4 regions of the Vibrio jasicida 090810c genome follow, and region 2 is predicted to be linked to each of the others. Evidence: predicted binding sites of a transcription regulator. Region 2 holds the regulator's gene; each other region holds the start of a gene.
What was found. Region 2 encodes PurR, which represses purine synthesis genes. Its sites were predicted from a motif close to TNANGNAAACGTTTNCNTNA; they were not measured.

Region 1 (3,179 bases), 850 kb from region 2:
GCCCTACTCGCCTTTGCGGCTTATTTACTTATTCAAGACAAGCCGGTTTGGATCAGCTTACCCTTCCTGCTAAGCATCTACGTGGTAGCGAATCATGGCAAAGCAGTTTGGGATACCGAAAAACCCGCACAAATTGCCCCAATGATGCCCGTTGTTGTGAAGTGCTCGCTCGTTACTAACGTTTTATTTGCAACAGTTGTGGTAGCTCAAACTCTGATGAGTTAAAAAGGGATTGTCATTGCATTGACTTAATGCCTAGATATACTCAAAGACAACAGTTTCTGTTTAGAAAGGTACGCTATGGAATACAATACCTCAGCACTCTGTGATATCTATCTTGATCAGGTAGATGTAGTTGAACCGATGTTCAGTAACTTTGGCGGCCGCGCGTCGTTTGCCGGGCAAGTGACGACGGTTAAGTGCTTTGAAGACAACGCACTGATCCGCGAAACGCTAGAACAAGACGGAATCGGGCGAGTATTGTTGATCGACGGCGGAGGGTCCCTACGCAGAGCCTTAATCGATGCAGAAATCGCAACCCTTGCAGAAGAAAATGAATGGGAAGGCATTGTCGTTTACGGTTGTGTCCGTGAAGTGGATGAACTAGAAGACATGAACCTTGGCATTCAAGCGCTCGCTTCTATTCCTGTTGGCGCTGCTAACCAAGGCGTTGGTGAAATCGATGTTCCAGTAAACTTTGGTGGTGTTAGCTTCCTACCGGAAGATTACATCTATGCAGATAGCACTGGCATTATTCTTTCTCCAGAACCGCTCAATATCGACCTCGAGTTGGATGACGATGAAGAGGAAGAAGATGAGGGAAGGTTAAACTAACCTAACGCCATTTACGGCTACTAGCCAAATACGCAAACACCCGCCGAAGCGGGTGTTTTTGATTCTGGATACTTAAGTGGATTATTCCACTTCGTCCATCTTGCCAAGTAGTGCACGAATGCGCTCTTGCCACTGAGCGTGCTCTTGTTGAGCTTGCTGAGATTTTTGCTCAAGCTCTTCACGTTGAGAACGCATTTCGTTAGCTTCAGCTTCTAATTTCACTTTGTCTTCTTTCAGCTCTTCTACTTCCATCTGAAGAAGAGTGATTGTGTCAACTGCAGTTTGAATTTTCGCTTCTAGTTTTTCTAGTACTTCAAAAGACATCTTGGCCTACCTATTGTTATTCCGTGGGACGATGGCGAGCGTTCGCTTGCACCTTACCTATGAGGTTCATTCTACTCAGCGTAGCGATGAGAAACACTTACTATATTCGATATTTTGCATCATTCGGTTAAAAAATCGGCGCAATCTCACTAAACGCTGACTTTTCTTATCCTAGAAGCATTTTTGAGCAATGTATTTTCCCATCACTACCCCATAAACTCACCCAAGTATTGATCAAATTCAACTTAGTTAAAGTAAAAGCTCAGCAAAAAGGCAAACGTTTAACTGACGATGTGATAAAATCGCCGCGCAAATTATTCTTCCCTCTTGTTACTTGGAGACATCATGAAACGCGATTTAGCAATGGCATTTTCCCGTGTTACTGAAGGTGCCGCTTTGGCTGGTTACAAATGGCTTGGCCGTGGCGACAAAAACGCAGCGGATGGTGCTGCTGTTGAAGTAATGCGCACCCTGCTGAACAAAACAGACATCAGTGGTGAAATCGTTATTGGTGAAGGTGAGATCGATGATGCACCAATGCTGTACATCGGTGAACAAGTGGGTATTGGTGGCGACGAAGTCGATATCGCTGTCGACCCAATCGAAGGTACTCGCATGACCGCAATGGGTCAATCTAACGCACTAGCAGTATTGGCAGCGGGTGAGAAAGGCAGCTTCCTTAAAGCACCAGACATGTACATGGAAAAACTGGTTGTCGGTCCTGGCGCTAAAGGTGTTATCGACCTAGGTAAGCCACTTAAAGAAAACCTAGAAAACGTAGCAAAAGCACTGAATAAACCTCTTGATACGCTAGTCGTTATTACGCTTGCGAAGCCTCGTCACGATGAAGTGATCGCAGAGATGCAAACCATGGGCGTTCGCGTATTCGCAGTGCCAGACGGCGACGTAGCCGCTTCAATCCTAACTTGTATGCCAGACAGCGAAGTAGACATGATGTACTGCATCGGCGGCGCACCAGAAGGCGTCGTATCTGCAGCGGTAATTCGTGCACTAGACGGTGACATGCATGGTCGTCTTCTTCCTCGTCATGAAGTAAAAGGCGATACGGAAGAAAACCGCATCTATGGCTCAGCTGAACTACAACGCTGTGAAGAGATGGGTGTAAAAGCAAACGTAGTATTGAAGATGGAAGACATGGCGCGCAGCGACAACGTAGTCTTCTCTGCAACGGGGATTACGAAAGGCGACCTGCTAGAAGGCATCTCTCGCCAAGGCAATATCGCAACAACAGAAACTCTGTTGATCCGTGGCCGTTGTCGTACTATTCGTCGCATCAAGTCTACGCACTACCTAGAGCGTAAAGATCCAGAAGTACGCGATATTATTCTTTAATCTCGACGTAGATTGATTCCCAAGGGTTGGCTAAGTGCCAACCCTTTTGTTTGTGATTCAACAAATCCACACACAAATTAAGTCAACACTTTTCTTTACTAACCCTATCGCGCATAATATGTACTGACGTATAAATGGTGGGTATATGAAAACCGTAGATAGGATTTTGCAAATCGTTAAGCGTGATGGCTCTGTCACAGCGAAACAACTCTCTTCTGAACTGGGTATGACAACCATGGGTGCGCGTCAGCATCTGCAAGGTTTGGAAGATGACGGCATCCTGTCGATTCATGATGTAAAAGTCAAAGTGGGTCGCCCTGCCCGCCATTGGTCTCTGACCCAAAAAGGTCATGAGCAATTTGCCGATCGTCATGGTGAACTGACCATTCAATTTATCGAAGCCGTAGAGCACATCTTCGGTAAAGACGGATTGGAGAAAGTCACGTCTGAGCGCGAGAAACTCACCTTACAAAACTACCAACAACATCTTGAGCAGTGTGACTCTCTAGAGAGCAAACTAAAGACACTGGTTACTCTGCGTGAACAAGAAGGCTACATGGCAGAACTAGAACAAGATGAACATGGGTTTATCCTCATCGAAAACCACTGCCCTATTTGCAAAGCCGCGACTCGCTGCCCAAGCTTGTGCCAATCTGAGCTTAACGTCT
Region 2 (3,179 bases):
TAGTGCGAACATCGTTTCATCGGCGAAAAGCCCGAAGCCACCAAACATTGAGCGCGACTTGATAGTACCAAGTGCCTCAAACAGCTTCATTGAGTCTTTGAGTATCGGTTTATCCATGATGTGTTATCTCGGTGTAATTAATATTACGCCACCAAAAATCAGGTCCGAGAGATTAGCAAATGCATGCAGACACAATGTCATTAAAGGGTAAACTCACTTAATGCATATTTGCCATCGGTAACCCCGCTACCTTCCATCTAATAAGATGGTTCAGGCCGGAGGCTTTGCGTCCCACCCTTTCGAATGGTTTGCCCTGTGCGTGACACTTTGAGAATACTTCGTATATTGAATTAACATCACGTTTCAAACATGAAAGTGTGATCTTGGTTCAGTTAATAGTGATTTTTTGATGTGTTTGGTTTCATATTTGGGAACGGTCCCTTGTCATACAAAAGGTTGATGTAGGAAATGGACTACGCCCAATTAAAACAGCAACTTATCTAAATGAGGGGAGGTATTTATATTCTGAAATGTTTTTGGAATGTTATTTTTAGGCAATAAAAAAGCGCCCTTACGAGCGCTTTATAAAACTTCGATGCCGCTTAGTTCAGTTTCTTAACTGTGTTGCGAACAACAATTTCTGGCTGCATTTCGAAAATGCGTTTTTCATGTTCTTTGTCTTTGATGCGTTCTAGCAAAATTTCAAACGCATTCTTACCAACACGACGTTTTGGCTGGTGGATAGTCGTTAGCGGTGGCGAGAAGTACTCTGCTAGCTCGATGTTGTCGTAACCAATGACAGAGATATCTTCTGGTACTTTGATGCCGTTTTGCTGCAAGCGACTCATCAAACCAAGCGCCATGGTATCGTTAAAACAGAAAACGGCAGTCGGGCGTTTGTCCATTGCTGTGATGTTGTCAGCAGCAAGTACGGCAGTATCACACTCAAAGTTACCTTCAAGTACCCAATCTTCATTTACTGCTAAGTTTGCTTCTGCCATTGCGCGGCGGTAACCTGCAATGCGTTCTTGGCACGCGGCTTTTTCGAAGTGACCGCTCAAACAAGCAATATCAGTGTGACCATTGTCGATCAGATATTTTGTTGCGATGTAGCCACCTTCTTCAGAGTTATCAATGATCTTGTCAGCTTGCGAACTCTCTGGACCCCAGTCCATCACCACTTTCGGGATATCTGAATGACGGTCAAGCATCTCTTTTAGCTCTTCCGTTAAGTCAGAACACATCACTAAAATGCCATCTACACGTTTCTCCGCTAGCATGCGAATGTAGTCACGTTGCTTTTCGTAGATACCGCCAGTATTACATAGGATCAGCGTGTAACCTTGACGGTAACAATAGCTCTCAACGCCGTCGATAACTTCTGAGAAGAAAAGGTTAGTCGATTGCGTTACCAACATACCGATAGTGCGAGTTGAGTTACACTTCAAGCTACGTGCAACTGCACTTGGCGCGTAATTTAGTTCATCAACCGCTTTCATTACTTTTTCTTGGGTTGCTTCAGCAACAAAACGCGTTTTGTTGATTACGTGCGAAACTGTTGTGGTAGAAACGCCGGCTAAGCGAGCAACGTCTTTTATAGTGGCCATAAATGATGTCCTGTATCGAGCTACTGAATACCGTAGTGAATACAACCTTACGCTTAGTATGTTGCGCGAATTGAACCATATCTGAAGTTTAAGGTTCAATTAATTAGGCAGCGGTTGTTCCGAAATCGGTATAAAAAGGTTTGTAGCAACATTTGTTGCTGAATCTCATGTTCCTTACTTATATAAGTGAGGAATTGGTCAGCAATCTTGTTAATAAAACACAAAAACCGCCATATTTCAGCGGTTTACATATAAGTCGTATTTAATCGTTTGCGCTCACATTTTAGACTGATGTGGGCACACTAGCAATATTTTCAGCAGGTGTTTTGCGCTATTGAGGTCACATTTTAACTGCTAAATGGAAAGGGCTTCTATGTGCTAGATTAAAAATTAACGAATAAAATAGGGAGCCCGCTTGCGAGCTCCCTGAAATTGGCGGCAATTATTCACCAAGAAGGTAGGTGCTGTCCAGTTTACAAAATGCAATTAATAGTTGCGCAACGCTTACATAGAAACCAAATTCGTCGAATTGCTTACATTTCGCAGCAAACTGTGGCAACCAAGACATAAGATGCTTTTGGATTAAGTCGTTCTGTTTCTCGAACGCTTCTTCCATGTGTTTGTCTTGTTCTAATTCGTTAGAACGAATGATCATGTTACCTAAGAAGTCTAGTTCAACCGCTAAGTGATCCGCTGGCTCTTTCAGGTTCTCATCAACCTGAACACCAAAATCGGCCATCAGTTTTTCCATCTCTTCTGCTGGCTTGTCATTTAAAAGACCAGATTCACCGATGTACATAGATGCGTAAGGCAGTGCACCGTGCTTTTCTGTTTTCAGGAAAAGCTCGCAAAAGTCTGCAGCCAATTCAAGTTGCGCGTCTTCACGATCCTGTAGGCGGTTAAGTGCATCAACAAGGGTATCCACAGCTGGTTTTAATGACTCATTTTCACCAAGGCCAGCCAAAAAGCTTCGAATGTCAACACTGTGGTAGCTTTCTAGTTCTTTCTCTGTTAGTTCTTTTGCGAACAGGCTAGAAAACCACCAATAGATTTCTGCGCGTTTCTCGTTAAAAGCTTTCACTTCTTGCATTTTTTTGCTCCTGAATGGTTATTCCCTAAGTGTAAACAATTAAGATGAATAGCAGTAACTATAATTGTTATCCATTATGGGAAAATGTGCCGGTTTATGAATGGCTGTAAATAAGCTTGCTTTGAATCAATAAAATCGCAAAATCTTGCTTTTTAATGTATCTATGACTAGAAATGTTACTAGTTATGAATAGAATACGTCTTGGAAAATAAAAAAGACAGAAAGTGGTGTAAATGAGCTATCACGTATTAGTCGTAGAAGATGATGTTGTAACTCGTAGTAAGCTTGCGGGCTACTTCCAAAATGAAGGCTACAAAGTCAGTGAAGCAGAAAGCGGTGCAGAAATGCGCGAAGTGCTTCAAGGTGGTGATGTGGACCTTATCATGCTGGATATTAACCTGCCCGGTGAAGACGGTCTTATGCTTACGCGTGAATTACGCAGCCAATCAGATATCGGCATCATATTAGTGACAGGACGCACG
Region 3 (3,179 bases), on a different replicon from region 2:
TCAAGGTCCAAATTCATAAATGCTGGTTTATCTGGTAAGCCTGGCATGGTCATAACATTACCTGAAAGCGCGTAAACAAAGCCAGCGCCTGCGCACAAACGCAGTTCTCGAATTGGTACGCTAAAGCCATTTGGTGCCCCTTTAATGGCAGAGTCGGTTGTAATCGATAATGGTGTCTTAGCAATACAGACCGCTAGGTTATCAAAGCCGAGCGCTTCAAAGTGTGCTAATTGTTTTTTCGCTTGCTCGCTCATGTCGATAGTTGACGCCCCATAACCCGCTTCACACACTGCCATCAATTTTTCTTTTAGAGGCTGTTCTGGCGTGTAAAGGGGACGGAATGATGAGGGCTGCTCACAGGCTTCAACAACATGTTGCGCCAACTCAATCGTGCCTTCACCCCCTTGGCCAAATGCCGTGCTCACGGCCACTTTTACATCCGGATTGAAACGTTTAACCAATGACTTCAACTCACTAAGTTCTTCTAATGAATCTTGAGGGAATTGGTTAATAGCGACGACCGCAGGAATACCATATTTATGGACATTGTTAATATGCCATTTTAGGTTTTCAAATCCTGCTTCTAATGCGGCTTGGTCAGGGTTAAAGATTGAATCCGGAATCGCCATACCTGGGCGAAGATCATAATGACCCGAATTGGCTTTTAGGCCCCGGAGTGTTGCTACGATTACCACACAGTCCGGGGCTCGATTCGCTGCCGAAGCTTTAATATTGCACGCTTTCTCGAAACCCATATCAGAACCAAAACCCGCCTCAGTGACAACGTAACTAGAAAGTTTTAATGCAATTTGATCGGCAATGATAGAGGAGTTGCCATGGGCTATGTTGGCAAAAGGGCCTGCGTGAATCAACGTAGGTACACCTTCCAACGTTTGCATGAGTGTTGGGGCAATGGTGTCTTTTAGTGTGACAGCCATAGCTCCTGCGACTTGTAGATCTTCCGTCGTAATCGGTTTGCCTTCTAAATTGTAAGCGACAACAATCCGACCTATACGCTGGCGTAAGTCGTTTAAATCTTTTGCAAGCGCGAGTATCGCCATCAGCTCGGAAGCGGCAGAGATATCAAACCCTTCATCACGCTCAAAGCCGTTAATGGTTTTACCTTCTTCGTTCAGACCAATTTTCACCATACGCAGTGCGCGATCGTTATGGTCCATAACACGTTTCCACGTGATACGCTCAACGTCGATTTTAAGCGCAGTTAAACCCGTTCGTGCTTCAAATGCCTCATAGCCTTCTCGTTGTTCATGGTAAAGACGTGCATCCAATGCTGCAGAAGCAAGGTTGTGTGCTGCGGTAACAGCATGAATATCGCCTGTGAGATGAAGATTTAGTTCGTCCATAGGGGCGACTTGAGAGTAACCACCGCCAGCTGCACCACCTTTGACTCCAAAGACTGGCCCCATTGAAGGTTGGCGAATGCATGCCATGACCGATTGGTTAATCTTGGAAAGGCCTTGTGATAAACCAATAGTGGTAACGGTTTTACCTTCACCAAGAGGGGTGGGCGTGATTGCAGTAACCAATACCAATTTACCGTCTTGATTTGTATGAAGGCGTTGAAGGCACTGGGGGTAAACTTTGGCTTTATATTTTCCGTGTGTATCAAATTCGTGCGGTAAAAGGCCTGCGTTTGCGGCAACGGTAGCGATGGAAGATAACGGTGTGTTTCGGCAAATTTCAATATCAGACTGCATGGATACTCCAAAAAAATGGCTAACACGTAGCGAGCAACATTAGCCATCTGAGCTGCGGCCTTGTTGTTGCGCAAACGTTTGCGCGAGAATAATACTAGTAAAAAATAAGGTGTAAAGCAGTTCGTGCGCCTTAGCGTGCTACATCATAACAAAAACCACTAATTACTGCGCTAGATCAAAACAAAAAGGCCACCAAATGGTGACCTTCGCATATTTATTGCTCTAAGTACTTGGTTCTTATCGATCCCAGTAGGTCTCTTCTAGACTATCTTCGCGTTCTGGTAGCGCACGTGATAGACGAGGTGAGTGTTGTGTCAGTACTTCGTAGCTTACGCGGTTTGCGTATTTACAAATTTGCGACAGAGAAGAGTAGGTTAGGCAACGTACTTCGTGTTTCTCTGAGTTTGGCACTTCTTTATTGTGGAATGAGTTAGCTGCCATGTCGTGCAACAGTGCAGAGAGCGCAGCGTCGCCAGCTCCATTCGTGTTTTTAATCTCAAGAGGGCCGCCAAGGTATGGACCAATGTGAGAGTACACTTTCATTGGATTCTGGCAGTCGTCTTTACGCATTGCACGGCTAAACTCAAACTTGTTGAAGTCTTCAATTGAGCCTTCAAGAATATCGTGAGTGGTTTCACGCTTCACTTTTTCATCCGTGTAGCCAGCCATGTAAAGGCCATCTGGACCAGCAGTGCAAAGAACAAGGTCCACCCATTCCAGAGCTTTGTTTGCAGCAGCAAGCGGATCATTCTCACCTGTTAACGCTGCTCCTTCTTCTTCATTCATTGCGACAACTGATACGTTCTCGCGAATGTACTCTTGCCACCATTTAGCATTACCTTCGATAACGTATTTAGTGCCTAAAGTCAGTACCACAGGGACTTCGTGTTTCTTTGCAAACTCGATAGCGCGTTGAACGGCTTGCGGCATCTGGTCTTCTTCTTTACCACGCATTAGGTAAGAAGAAACCACAAGAGCAGAAGCTTTGGTAAATACTTCTTCCGGGATGCTCTCTGGAGAGAGCTTGTTCATATGACCTTCATTGATTGCGAACGTACGTTCACCATCTTGAGTGATCAGTGTGTAACAGCGACCAATCGGACCATCTACGGTTTGTAGGTGGTTCAAGTTCATACGAGAAGAGGTACGGCATAAGTAGCGGTATGCGAATGAACCTACTTGGATGTTTTTAGACATCACACCAAGAAGTACGGATTTACTGTCTGCAAGTACCGAGTAGTTGTGAAGCGTGTTGCCGATTGTGTCACCAGGGTATTGGTGCGTAATCAGGCCTTGTTCAACGAGCTCTTCGTACAGTGCATCAGCTTTACTCTCTTCAAGAACGAGAGAGTGACCTTTACTTAGGTTATATTTTTCTAAAAACGCATCATCTACACGCGCTTCGATATCTACGATGGTTTGACCAACACCGACAACCGTTGGACGGTACAATTTAGGTGC
Region 4 (3,179 bases), 1.6 Mb from region 2:
ACTTCACCGCACCAGAGTTCAACATCAATGCGATCTTATTCATGATCCCAGTGGCTATCGCTCCAGCAGTAGAGCACGTGGGTGACATGCTAGCGATTTCAAACGTAACGGGTAAAAACTACCTGAAGAAACCGGGTCTGCACCGCACCATCGCCGGTGACGGGGTGGCAACAATTGCGGCTTCTATGGTTGGCGCACCACCAAACACCACTTACAGCGAGGTAACCGGTGCGGTAATGCTAACGAAAGCATTCAACCCAGTGATCATGACATGGGCAGCGGTTACTGCCATCGTACTTGCGCTGGTAGGTAAGCTAGGTGCGATTCTACAAACCATTCCAGTCCCGGTAATGGGCGGTATCATGATTCTACTGTTTGGTTCTATCGCAACCGTTGGTCTAAACACACTGATTAAAAACAACGTTGACCTGCACAAATCACGTAACCTAGTGATCGTAGCGGTAACCCTAGTATTTGGTATCGGCGGCATGGCTTTCGGTATTGGCGAGTTCAGCCTACAAGGTGTAAGCCTATGTGGTATCGTTGCAATCATTCTTAACCTAGTGCTACCACACGACCTTGGTGAAAACCACGTGGTAGATAATGCACAGATGGAAGAAGACAACGCGAAGTAAGTATGGTGGCGGCTTGATTGATTTAAGTCGCCCTTCCTGATCTCGTAGCTCGCTTCTAAATAGCAGAGACAAAAAAGGCTTGGTTTTCACCAAGCCTTTATTTTTGAATTCAGTAAAAACAATAATGCTTATTGAGTACCGAAGATCTTGTCCCCTGCATCACCAAGACCAGGAACAATGTAACCTTTGTCGTTTAGCTTCTCATCGATTGCCGCTGTGTATAGCTCAACATCTGGGTGCGCTTTTTCTAGTGCTTCGATACCTTCAGGAGCCGCTACAAGAACAAGAATCTTGATTGCCTGACAACCTTTCTCTTTTAGAAGATCGATTGTTGCGATCATAGAACCACCTGTTGCAAGCATTGGGTCAACAACTAGAGCAATACGCTCATCGATGTTAGAAGCAAGCTTGTTGAAGTATGGTACTGGCTCAAGTGTTTCTTCATCACGGTAGATACCTACAACACTGATACGTGCGCTTGGCATGTGCTCAAGAACGCCGTCCATCATACCTAGACCTGCACGCAGGATTGGCACTACTGTTACTTTCTTACCCTTGATTTGGTCAACTTCTACAGGACCATTCCAACCTTCAATGGTTACTTTCTCTGTTTCAAAGTCTGCAGTCGCTTCGTAAGTAAGTAGGCTACCGACTTCTGTCGCTAACTCACGAAAACGCTTCGTGCTGATGTCACCTTCTCGCATTAGACCGATTTTGTGTTTCACTAGAGGGTGTTTAACTTCAACAACTTTCATTTCCATCTCCGGCTTTTTTGGCAATATTTAAACAAACCTTCAGATTATACATGATTTTTGCAGGGATATCAGGATAGATCACTAAAGAAAAAAACCGACGCAAACGTTTGCTATCTATATTTAACCACTGGTAGAATAGCGCCGTTTTCATATCCAACTTAAAAACCGAGGACTTCCCTGTGAGTGGTAACAACTCTTCTCTTAGCTATAAAGACGCTGGTGTAGATATTGATGCAGGCAACGCGCTTGTAGATCGTATTAAAGGTGCGGTTAAGCGTACTCGTCGCCCTGAAGTGATGGGTGGTATCGGCGGTTTTGGCGCATTGTGTGAATTGCCGACAAAATACAAACAACCTGTACTGGTTTCTGGTACTGACGGTGTAGGAACAAAACTTCGCCTAGCGCTGGATATGAACAAGCACGACACTATCGGCGTTGACCTAGTGGCAATGTGTGTAAACGACCTAATCGTTCAAGGTGCTGAGCCCCTATTCTTCCTAGATTACTACGCAACAGGCAAGCTAGACGTAGATACCGCGGCAGACGTGGTTTCTGGTATTGCTGATGGCTGTGTTCAAGCAGGCTGTGCACTAATCGGTGGTGAAACTGCTGAGATGCCGGGCATGTACGAAGGCGAAGACTACGACGTTGCTGGATTCTGTGTTGGCGTAGTAGAAAAAGAAGACGTGATTGACGGCACGAAAGTGGCAGCTGGCGACGCACTAATCGCTGTTGGCTCAAGCGGTCCACACTCAAACGGTTACTCTCTTATCCGTAAGATCCTAGAAGTTTCTGGCGCAGATAAAAACGAAGAGCTAGCAGGTCGTACTATCGGTGAGCACCTACTAGAACCAACTAAGATTTACATCAAATCAGCACTTAAGATGATTGAGAAGCACGACATCCACGCGATTTCTCACATCACGGGTGGTGGTTTCTGGGAAAACATCCCACGCGTACTGCCTGAAGGCACAAAAGCCGTTATCAATGGTAATAGCTGGGAATGGCCAGTCATCTTCAAATGGTTACAAGAGAAAGGCAACGTTGAAACACACGAGATGTACCGTACGTTCAACTGTGGTGTTGGCCTAGTCGTTGCACTTCCAAAAGACCAAGCAGACGCTGCGGTTGCTCTTCTTAAAGAAGAAGGCGAAAACGCATGGGTGATTGGTGAAGTCGCTCAAGCAGAAGCAAACGAAGAGCAAGTTGAAATCCAATAACTTGTGAGTTGCGCTACATAACGATATGAATGAGGACGCGATGTCCTCATTCTGCTATCTGGAACATCGAAAACCATTCTAATAGTAGGTAATTTAGCGGATACGCACTTCAAACCTACAATAGCAAGGCAGTCTCAACATCATGAAAAACATAGTGGTCCTCATTTCGGGTAACGGCAGTAACCTTCAAGCCATCTTGGAAGCTTGCGAAGACAGTATGCCAAATGCACAAGTCGCAGCGGTGTTCTCCAATAAAGCTGACGCTTATGGTTTAGAGCGCGCAAAACAGTTTGATGTGAATGGGCATTTTGTCGATCCAAAAGCATTCGAATCCCGTGAAGACTTTGATGCTGAACTAATGAGACAAATCGATGAATACCAACCGGATGTGATTGTACTTGCAGGTTACATGCGTATTCTCAGTGGCGCGTTTGTTTCCCACTACCTGGGTAAAATGATCAACATCCACCCTTCCCTTTTGCCTAAGTATCCGGGGCTACACACCCACCAGCGCGCTATTGATGCTGGCGACAAAGAACACGGCACCAGCGTACACTTTGTCACAGAAG

Region 1: glpX (class II fructose-bisphosphatase) is a predicted target of PurR. The motif match lies at 1,428-1,447, and genes of this name have one in related genera.
Region 3: C1S73_RS23885 (formate--tetrahydrofolate ligase) is a predicted target of PurR. The motif match lies at 1,785-1,804, and genes of this name have one in related genera.
Region 4: purM (phosphoribosylformylglycinamidine cyclo-ligase) is a predicted target of PurR. The motif match lies at 1,486-1,505, and genes of this name have one in related genera.

What each region holds. Positions count from the first base shown of each region.
Region 1 is NZ_CP025792.1:1,969,292-1,972,470, forward strand. Features, by position in the region: gene C1S73_RS09285 (1,4-dihydroxy-2-naphthoate polyprenyltransferase) at 1-225, shown strand, start outside; gene rraA (ribonuclease E activity regulator RraA) at 301-834, shown strand; gene zapB (cell division protein ZapB) at 916-1,158, opposite strand; gene glpX (class II fructose-bisphosphatase) at 1,504-2,511, shown strand; gene C1S73_RS09310 (helix-turn-helix transcriptional regulator) at 2,657-3,179, shown strand, end outside.
Region 2 is NZ_CP025792.1:1,123,197-1,126,375, reverse strand. Features, by position in the region: gene C1S73_RS05300 (TfoX/Sxy family DNA transformation protein) at 1-117, opposite strand, end outside; cyclic di-GMP riboswitch class I at 234-323, opposite strand; gene purR (HTH-type transcriptional repressor PurR) at 603-1,607, opposite strand; gene torD (molecular chaperone TorD) at 2,050-2,697, opposite strand; gene torR (two-component system response regulator TorR) at 2,931-3,179, shown strand, end outside.
Region 3 is NZ_CP025793.1:1,418,868-1,422,046, reverse strand. Features, by position in the region: gene C1S73_RS23885 (formate--tetrahydrofolate ligase) at 1-1,718, opposite strand, end outside; gene C1S73_RS23880 (inosine/guanosine kinase) at 1,956-3,179, opposite strand, start outside.
Region 4 is NZ_CP025792.1:3,168,413-3,171,591, reverse strand. Features, by position in the region: gene C1S73_RS15130 (uracil-xanthine permease family protein) at 1-635, shown strand, start outside; gene upp (uracil phosphoribosyltransferase) at 764-1,390, opposite strand; gene purM (phosphoribosylformylglycinamidine cyclo-ligase) at 1,570-2,610, shown strand; gene purN (phosphoribosylglycinamide formyltransferase) at 2,753-3,179, shown strand, end outside.